3 regions of the Streptomyces sp. NPDC058221 genome follow, and region 2 is predicted to be linked to each of the others. Evidence: riboswitches for the same ligand, from Rfam matches in the RefSeq annotation. Region 2 holds a riboswitch; each other region holds the start of a gene.
The links. A riboswitch is a leader RNA that binds a small molecule or an ion and turns the genes downstream of it on or off. The one in region 2 is predicted to bind cobalamin.

Region 1: another riboswitch for cobalamin. It lies ahead of ACFVW8_RS13770 (ribonucleoside-diphosphate reductase subunit alpha); the one in region 2 lies ahead of ACFVW8_RS17150 (cobalamin biosynthesis protein).
Region 3: another riboswitch for cobalamin. It lies ahead of metE (5-methyltetrahydropteroyltriglutamate--homocysteine S-methyltransferase); the one in region 2 lies ahead of ACFVW8_RS17150 (cobalamin biosynthesis protein).

The regions. Positions count from the first base shown of each region.
Region 1 is NZ_JBHVWF010000033.1:25,272-28,539, reverse strand. It holds gene mctP (monocarboxylate uptake permease MctP) at 1-775, shown strand, start outside; gene ACFVW8_RS13775 (GNAT family N-acetyltransferase) at 889-1,401, shown strand; cobalamin riboswitch at 1,455-1,592, shown strand; gene ACFVW8_RS13770 (ribonucleoside-diphosphate reductase subunit alpha) at 1,734-3,268, shown strand, end outside.
Region 2 is NZ_JBHVWF010000047.1:4,858-8,125, forward strand. It holds gene ACFVW8_RS17145 (cobyric acid synthase) at 1-509, opposite strand, end outside; gene ACFVW8_RS17150 (cobalamin biosynthesis protein) at 506-1,579, opposite strand; cobalamin riboswitch at 1,724-1,856, opposite strand; gene ACFVW8_RS17155 (hypothetical protein) at 2,015-2,248, opposite strand; gene ACFVW8_RS17160 (inorganic phosphate transporter) at 2,261-3,268, opposite strand, start outside.
Region 3 is NZ_JBHVWF010000101.1:16,054-19,321, reverse strand. It holds gene ACFVW8_RS27195 (hypothetical protein) at 16-264, opposite strand; gene ACFVW8_RS27190 (SDR family oxidoreductase) at 639-1,367, shown strand; cobalamin riboswitch at 1,462-1,679, shown strand; gene metE (5-methyltetrahydropteroyltriglutamate--homocysteine S-methyltransferase) at 1,842-3,268, shown strand, end outside.

The sequences.
Region 1 (3,268 bases), on a different contig from region 2:
GATCCGCCGCAACACCACGATCCTGCCGCTGTACTCGCTGATGCTGGGGCTGCTCGCACTGCTCGGCTTCATGGCGATCGCCGCCGGGGTCAAGGTGGACAACGGCCAGCTGGCGATCCCGCAGCTCTTCGAGAACATGTTCCCCGACTGGTTCGCGGGCGTGGCGTTCGCCGCCATCGGCATCGGCGCCCTGGTGCCCGCGGCGATCATGTCGATCGCCGCGGCGAACCTGTTCACCCGGAACATCTACAAGGACTTCCTGAAGCCCGACGCGACACCCGCGCAGGAGACCAAGGTCTCCAAGCTCGTGTCGCTGCTGGTGAAGGTCGGCGCACTCGCCTTCGTCCTCACCATGGACAAGACAGTCGCGATCAACTTCCAGCTGCTGGGCGGGATCTGGATCCTCCAGACGATGCCGGCCCTGGTCGGCGGCCTGTTCACCCGGTGGTTCCACCGCTGGGCGCTGCTCGCCGGCTGGGCGGTCGGCATGGTCTACGGGACGGCCGCCGCCTACGGCGTCGCCAGCCCGACCCAGGCGCACTTCGGCGGGTCCTCCAAGGAGATCCCGGGCCTCGGGGAGATCGGCTACATCGGCCTCACGGCGTTCGTGCTGAACATCGTGGTCACCGTCGTCCTCACCTTCGTCCTGAACGCTCTGAAGGCCCCCGCCGGGGTCGACGAGACCTCTCCGGGCGACTACACCGCGGACGAGGGCGACCCGGGCGTGCAGACGGAGCTCCCGCCGGCCACGGCCGGGGCGCCGGGCGGTCACTGACAACGCCGGTACGGGCCGTCGCACCCCCACACGCAGGGGGTACGGCGGCCCGTCCGTGTGCCCGGCGGAAAACACTTGCGGGCACGGCCCGGGGGTGCGGCAGACTTCCGCCCATGGACATGACGATCCGGCCGGTCGAGCCCGCCGAACACGCCCTCCTCGGCGAGATCACCGCCGAGGCCTATCTCGGGGACGGGCTGCTGGACTTCGGTGCCGACGATCCGTACCTGGTGCACCTGCGCGACGTCGCCCGGCGGGCCGCCGAGGCCGAGGTGCTCGTCGCCGCCGACGCGCGGGGCCGCATCCTGGGCGGAGTCACCTACGCCCCGCCGGGGAACCGGTGGGCCGATATCGCGGCGCCGGACGAGGCCGAGTTCCGGATGCTCGCGGTCTCCCGCGAGGCCCGGGGAGCCGGGGCCGGTGAGGCGCTCGTACGGGCCTGCATCGACCGCGCACGGGGCACCGCGGGGGTCACCGGGATCGTCCTGTCGACGCAGCCGGCGATGCGCGGCGCCCATAGGATCTACGGGCGCCTCGGCTTCGTACGGACGCCCGAGAGGGACTGGAATCCGCTCGACGACCTCAAGCTGCTGACGTATCGCCTGGCGCTTCCGGCGACGTCATAGCGTCACACCAAATATCCCGCGCGACACAACATGTGGGGGCTGCCGTATCCGGCTGCCCCCACATGTATGCTCGTGCTCGCTGTCGCCGCAGGGAAATCCGGTGCGAATCCGGAACTGTCCCGCAACGGTGTGTTCGGTGTGCTTTTGGGCACCCCTGAGTCCGAGGACCTGCCGACAGCACATCCGGCTCGACCGATCCGGATGCCCAGACGTCCGGGCCTCGTGGATGGGCCGGTGGACGCCGTACGGAGTGCCGCCAGGACCGGGGCCCGGCTCCGCCCGGCTGCCCCCGTTCCCCCGCCGGCCCCGAGCCGAGCGAGGGAGAGCACCACGTGACCATCGCGCCAGCCGATCCGGTTTCAGCGGCCGAATCAACGGGATCCACGAGCGACGGACCGGGAACCGCACTGCTGCGGACCCTCACCGACCTCACAGCGGATCTGCCCGACACCGACCCCGGACGCGTCGCCGCCGCCGCGCTCCGCGGCCGCAACGCCCGGTCGGACGAGGCCGAGCTGCGCTCGCTGGCCACCGAGGCCGCCGCGGGCCTGATCTCCGAGGACCCCGCCTACTCCCGGCTCGCCGCCCGCCTCCTCACCCGCTCCATCGCGGACGAGGCGGCCGGCCAGGGCGCGACGTCGATCGAAGCCTCGGTCGCCGTCGGACACCGCGAGGGCCTGATCGCGGACCGCACCGCCGAGTTCGTGACGCTCCACGCCGCCGCGCTCGACGCCCTGGTGGGGCAGGCGCTCGCCGACGGCGCCGACGACCGCTTCGGCTACTTCGGCCTGCGCACCCTGTACAGCCGCTACCTCCTGCGGCACCCGATCACCCGCCAGGTCATCGAGACCCCGCAGCACTTCATGCTGCGCGTCGCCGCCGGACTCGCCGAGGACACATCCGAGCGCGCCCTGGACGAGGTCGCCGCGCTGTACCGGCTGATGAGCCGGCTGGACTATCTGCCCTCGTCCCCCACGCTCTTCAACTCCGGTACCCGGCACCCGCAGATGTCCTCCTGCTACCTGCTGGACTCACCACGGGACGAGCTCGACTCGATCTACGACCGCTACCACCAGGTGGCGCGCCTGTCCAAGCACGCGGGCGGCATCGGCCTCTCGTACTCCCGTATCCGCGCCCGCGGTTCGCTGATCCGCGGCACCAACGGGCACTCCAACGGCATCGTGCCGTTCCTGAAGACGCTCGACGCCTCCGTCGCCGCGGTCAACCAGGGCGGCCGGCGCAAGGGCGCCGCCGCCGTCTACCTGGAGACGTGGCACGCGGACATCGAGGAGTTCCTTGAGCTGCGCGACAACACGGGCGAGGACCAGCGGCGCACGCACAACCTGAACCTGGCGCACTGGATCCCGGACGAGTTCATGCGCCGCGTGGACGCGGATGGCACCTGGTCGCTGTTCTCCCCGGCCGATGTGCCCGAGCTGGTCGACCTGTGGGGCGACGAGTTCGACGCCGTCTACCGCGCGGCCGAGGCCAAGGGCCTTGCGCGCAAGACCATGCCGGCGCGTGAGCTCTACGGCCGGATGATGCGGACGCTGGCCCAGACCGGCCAGGGCTGGATGACGTTCAAGGACGCCTCCAACCGGACCGCGAACCAGACCGCCGAGCCCGGCCGGGTCGTGCACTCCTCGAACCTGTGCACCGAGATCCTGGAAGTCACCGACGACGGCGAGACGGCCGTCTGCAACCTGGGCTCGGTCAACCTCGGCGCGTTCGTCGCCGACGGCACCATCGACTGGGAGCGTTTGGACGCCACCGTCCGTACCGCCGTGACCTTCCTCGACCGGGTCGTCGACATCAACTTCTACCCGACCGAGCAGGCCGGGCGCTCCAACGCCCGCTGGCGGCCGGT
Region 2 (3,268 bases):
CCGCGGTCGATGTCGCCGACGACCACCACCGGGAAGCGTGCCGCCCGTGCGATGCCCATGTTCACGATGTCCGTGCGCCGAAGGTTGATCTCGGCCGGACTGCCCGCCCCCTCGCAGATCACCGCGTCATACGTGCCCCGAAGCTGCTCCAGGCAGTCCACGACGGTGGACAGCAGCGTTTCCTGCCGGCCGCCGTGGTAGCCGCGCGCACTCATCTCGCCCACCGGACGCCCCATCAGGACGACCTGGCTGGAACGGTCGCTGCCGGGCTTGAGCAGCACCGGGTTCATCAGCGCGGTGGGCTCCACCCGGGCGGCCTGGGCCTGCATGGCCTGGGCGCGGCCGATCTCGGCGCCCTCGCGGGTGACGAACGAGTTCAGGGACATGTTCTGTGCCTTGAACGGTGCGACCTTCACGCCCCGGCGCACCAGCCAGCGGCAGATGCCCGCTGTGACGACGCTCTTGCCCGCGTCCGATGTGGTCCCGGCGACCAGCAGTCCGCCGCTCATGGCGCTCTCCGTCCTGAGGCACGAGGCCCTGCGGTACGGGGCTGTGCCGTGCGAGGTCCCGCGGTACGAGTTCCTGCGGTACGGAGTCCTTTCGCACGCCGCCCGGTGGTGCGGGCTCCCGCGATCCGGCGTGCGGCGACGGCCGTGCCCAGGCGGGCGGCCACGCTCACGCCGAGGGCCAGCACGCCGACGCGCCGCGAGAGCCGTACGGCACGCTCGATGTCCTCGGTCTCCACGGCCCGGCCCGTCTCCCCGTTGAGCACCGGGCGGTGCTCGACGCGGCCGCCGTAGGCGAGGGTGCCGCCGAGCCGTACGCCGAGCGCGCCCGCGAAGGAGGCCTCCACCGGACCGGCGTTGGGGCTCGGGTGCTTGGCCGCGTCCGCCCGCCAGGCCCGCAGTGCGCCGAGGGGCCGCCCGCCGGCGGCGACGGCGAGCAGAGCCGTCAGCCGTGCGCCCGGCCAGCCCGCGACGTCGTCCAGGCGGGCCGAGGCCCATCCGTAGCGCAGATAGCGGGGTGACCGGTGACCGACCATCGCGTCGAGGGTGTTGGCGGCGCGGAAGCCGACGAGCCCGGGGACCCCGCCCATCGCACCCCACACCAGGGCGCCCACCACGGCGTCCGAGGTGTTCTCGGCGACGGACTCCACCACGGCGCGGGCGATCCCCGGCCCGTCCAGGGACTGCGGGTCGCGGCCGCAGAGACGGGGCAGCCGCTCACGGGCCAGGTCGATGTCCCCGGCCGCGAGGGCGCCGCCGATGGAGCGGGCCTCGCGCCCCAGCGACGTACCGCCGACGACGGACCAGGTGGCGGCGGCGGTCAGGGCGACGGATGCGGCGGGTCGGCGGCGCAGCGCGCGGGCGGCCAGCGCCGCGCCACCCGCGGCGCCTCCGGCGCAGACCAGGGTGTGCAGCGCGCCCCACCCGCGGTGGTCGCGCCACAGACGGCGTTCGACGCCTGCCGCGGCCCGCCCGAAAGCGGCGACCGGATGTCCCCGGCGGGGATCACCGAGCAGCAGATCGCCGATCAGACCGGCCGTGGCGCCGTACGCGAAGATGCGATCGGCACGCACGGTTCAGCCGGCCGTTGCGCCTCGAAGGACCTTCGTACAGAGGACTTCTGGAAGGGGCGGCACAGATACGGACGCACGGCGGCCGGGCATGGCGATATGTCCTCACTCAGGGTCCGCGCCCTGGTTCGACGTGACCGGCGACGAGAGTCTCCTGGCTCCCGGATCCGCAGTTCCCCCGGCCTTCCAGTCCGCTTGCGTGGACCGTGACTTCCGTTGGTGGGGGACTGCTCCCCGGTGACAGTGGCGGGACCGCGCCGGATTCGCACCGGCTTCCTCTGCTGTCGCCGTAATTGGCTCCGGCAGTCCACCACGCTCTGCGAACGCCCGTCAACCTGCCGTTGACCTGCGGCGGTGCAGTGTGCTGAGACGCACATCGGGCCGGACGCACACGAGGTGCGTCCGGCCCGATGTGATGGATCGGTCGGAGGCCGCGGTTCAGGCGACGATCAGATAGATGCCGTACGCGACCGCCGCCGCGCACAGCCCGAAGCAGACGTACGCGCCCGCGCGGGCCAGCATCAGGGACCCGCCGGCCCGGCCGTCCTGTGCGGCCGGTTCGGGCTGCCTGGAGAGGCCGACGATGCCGAGGGTGAAGAGACCCACCAGGGCGACGGTGGCGACGAGGGAGACGCCGAAGACGGTGCCGAGGGCTGCCCAGTCGATGTTCATGCGGGATCTTCCTTACACCGTGGCAGGTCGTGCCGGGTCGGCTACGGACGGGGCCGGGATCGTGGTCTTGAAGTCCTGCTGTGCCTGGGCCGCGGTGGGCGGCGGGCTGACGGCCGCGATGGCGGTGGTGACGACGCCCGCGGGTTCGGCGTCCGGGGTGGCCGGAGCGCCGTCCTGGGCGCCGGGTGCGACATCGTCCTGGCCGACCGGCTTGCGGCGGGACAGGATCCAGATCGCTCCGGAGCCCGCGATCAGCAGTACGGCGACGAGCACGACACCCCAGGTGCCCTGCTTGGTGAGGTACTCCGCCCCCGCGCCGACCAGACCGGCGGCCGGCAGCGTCAGACCCCAGGCGACGAACATCCGGGTGGCGGTGGACCAGCGGACCACACCGCCCCGGCGGCCGAGACCGGCGCCCATCACCGCGCCGGAGCAGGACTGGGTGGTGGAGAGGGAGAAGCCGAGGTGCGAGGAGGCCAGGATGACCGTGGCCGCACTGGTCTGGGCGGCGAAGCCCTGCGGCGGCTTGAGCTCGGTGAGACCGCTGCCCATGGTGCGGATGATGCGCCAGCCGCCCAGGTAGGTGCCGAGCGCGATGGCCATACCGGCGCTGATGATGACCCAGACGGGCGGGTTCGAACCGGGGGAGAGGACTCCGCCGGTGACCAGGGCCAGCGTGATGATGCCCATCGTCTTCTGCGCGTCGTTGGTGCCGTGGGCGAGGGAGACCAGCCCGGCGGAGGCGATCTGTCCGGCGCGGTAGCCCTTGGCGGTCGCCTTCTCCTGGGCGCCGCCCGTGACCTTCCCGCCGATCCGGTACGTCAGCCTGGTGGCCAGCAGCGCGGCCAGTCCGGCGACGATGGGGGCGGCGACCGCGGGGAGCAGCACCTTGGTGACGACGGTGCCGCCGTCGACGGACGACCAGCCGGCGGACATCACCGCGGCCCCGATCAGACCGCCGAAGAGGGCGTGGGAGGAGCTGGAGGGGAGCCCGACCAGCCAGGTCAGCAGGTTCCACAG
Region 3 (3,268 bases), on a different contig from region 2:
CCGTCTCGCGCGCGGTCAGCCGGACGGCTCGTCGGGCACGGGGTGCTCAGGGTGGTGCCGGCCCGGTTTCGGGCCGCCCCGCCGGCCGGTCCCGGCCTCGTCCGTGTCGGGAAGATCCGGGTCGGGGCCCTCGTCGGCGGGCGCGTGCATCCGGCCGCCCACCACGTCCCAGGGGTCCTCGTCCTCAGCGGCCTGCTGATCGGGCGGGTCCCTGGGAATCGGCTCCCCGCTGTCTCCGGCGTCTTTCGGGTGAAGGTCGTTCACTGCGTTCTCGCTTCCTCCGGCAGGTGCGGTGCCCGGTGCGCGTACCCGGGTGGCCGGCGATGATGCACGGTCCTGCCGGAACCTGTTGGTCACTGGTCAGCGGTTACGGTGCTCCGCCGCAGGTCTTCGGCCACCTGCCGGCTCCGTCGGCGCGCGGCCTGCTGCGGGCGGGGCAATACATTCGTCCCACAGGAGCGCGGATCACGCTCCTCGAGAGAACGTGGCTCGGCCACGACCGGTTCAGCATTCAAGCGGTGACCGTGGGAGCGGAGATCAACCGGCCGCAGCCCGTGGGCGTGACGGGCGCGCGACCGGGCCCCTCATTGCCATTTCGGACATATCCTCCATAGGGGGTCTCTACGGAAGGGCGTGCCATGAAATTCGCTGTCATCGGCGGTACCGGGTTGATCGGGTCCCAGGTCGTCAGGAATCTGAACGCCGAGGGTCACGAGGCGATGCCGCACTCGCAGTCCACCGGAGTCGACGTCATCAGCGGCAAGGGGCTCGACGAGGCGGTGGCGGGGGCCGATGTCATCGTCAACCTGACGAACTCCCCCACCTTCGACGAAGCCTCCCCGGCATTCTTCCGGACCTCGATGGACAACCTTCTGGCCGCGGGCGGCAAGGGCGGCGTGGACCACTTCGTCATTCTCTCGATCGTCGGCGTGGACCGGGTCCCGGAGCTGGACTACTACCGGGCCAAGGCACTCCAGGAGGAGATCCTCGCCGCCGGAACGATCCCGTACTCGATCGTCCGCGCAACGCAGTTCATGGAGTTCATCGACGCGGTGCTGTCCTGGACCACCGAGGGCGACACCGTCCGGCTGCCGCCGACGCCGATCCAGCCGATCGCTGCCGGGGACGTGGCCGAGGCAGTCTCCGAAGTCGCCGCGGGCACACCGCTGCAGGGCATCCGGAACATCGCCGGCCCCGAGGTCTTCACCCTGGACGAGCTCGGGCGGCTCACCCTGTCCCACAAGTCCGACCGCCGCACCGTCGTCACCGATCCCACGGCCGGCATGTTCGCCGCAGTCAAGGGTGACGTGCTCACGGACAAGGACGCCCGCCTCGCCCCCACCCGCTACGCCGACTGGCTCGCCTGAACCTCCCGCCAGGACCGCCGGGAGACGGCCCGGACGTTGCGCAATTCACGTTCCGGAATGTGAACGACGGCGCCCGGGACGTGGACGACCCTTTAGTCTGGCCCGTGCAGCTGGTTCGCCCTGTCCGCCAGGCAGGCGCGTCGTAAGAGGGAACCCGGTGGAATTCCGGGACTGCCCCGCAGCGGTGAGTGGGAACGACCGCCGTCATACGCACTGGATCCGGCCGGATCCGGGAAGCGACGGCCAGTAGGAGTCTGCCCCCGGCAGAAGTGCCCGCGAGTCCGAAGACCTGCCCGTTGCCCGCACGCGACCCACTCGCATGCGGATATCCCGGTGACCTCGTGGGCGGGTCGGCGTGCATACCGGACGGAGCACCGCGCCGAAGGCGCGCCAGGCACCCGTCCGGTCCGTCACCCCTTCGTGTCCGCGTCCCGTCCCGGGATGTTCAGGAGTCATCTCGCGAAGGAGATTTCCGTGACAGCGAAGCCCGCAGCCGCGGCAGCACGAGCCACCGTGTACGGCTACCCCCGCCAGGGCCCCGACCGGGAACTGAAAAAGGCCATCGAGGGCTACTGGAAGGGCCGGGTCACCGCCGACACCCTCCGGGAAACAGCGGCCGGCCTGCGCCGGTCCAACTGGAGGCGGCTGGTGGACGCCGGCGTCCACGAGGTGCCCACCGGCGACTTCTCGTACTACGACCACGTCCTGGACACCAGCGTCATAGTCGGCGCAGTCCCCCAGCGGCACCGCGAGGCCGTCGGAACCGACGCCCTCGACGGCTACTTCGCGATGGCGCGCGGGACCCAGGACGTGGCTCCGCTGGAAATGACCAAGTGGTTCGACACCAACTACCACTACCTCGTCCCCGAACTCGGCCCGGACACCGTCTTCACCGCCGACTCCACCAAGCAGGTCACCGAGCTCGGGGAAGCCCTCACGCTCGGGCACACCGCCCGGCCGGTGCTCGTCGGCCCCGTCACCTACCTCCTGCTGGCCAAGCCCGCCCCGGGGGTACCGGCCGGCTTCGAGCCGCTCGCCCTGCTGGACCGGCTGCTGCCGGTGTACGCGGAGGTGCTCGCCGACCTGCGTGCCGCGGGCGCCGAGTGGGTACAGCTCGATGAGCCCGCTCTGGTCCAGGACCGCACCCCGGCCGAACTCGACGCCGCCGCCCGCGCCTATGACGGCCTCGGCAGCCTGACCGACCGGCCCAAGCTGCTCATCGCCTCCTACTTCGACCGGCTCGGCGACGCCCTGCCCGTCCTGGCGAAGGCCCCGGTCGAGGGCCTGGCACTCGACTTCACCGACGCGGCGGCCGCCAACCTTCCCGCTCTGGCCTCGGTGGGCGGACTGCCCGGCAAGCGGCTCGTCGCAGGCGTCGTCAACGGCCGCAACATCTGGATCAACGACTACGAGAAGTCCCTCTCCACCCTCGCCACCCTGCTGGGCCTCGCCGACCGGGTCGACGTGGCCGCGTCCTGCTCCCTGCTGCACGTGCCACTCGACACGGCGGCCGAGAAGGACATCGACCCCCAGATCCTGCGCTGGCTCGCCTTCGCCGAACAGAAGACCGCCGAGGTCGTCACGCTGGCGAAGGGGCTGGCACGGGGCATCGACGCCGTCGCCGGTGAGATCGCCGCCAACCGCGCCGACCTCGCCTCCCGCAAGAACTCCCCCCTCACCAGCGACCCCGTTGTCCGGGCCAGGACGGCGGCCGTCACCGACGCCGACGGCCGCCGCTCCCAGCCGTACGCCGAGCGGGCCGCGGCCCAACGCGCCCACCTCGGGCTGCCGTTGCTGCCGACGACGACCATCGGTTCGTTCCCGCAGACCAATGAGCTGCGCACGGCCCGTGCCGACCTGCGAGCGGGCCGGACCGACACCGCCGGTTACGAGGAGCGGAT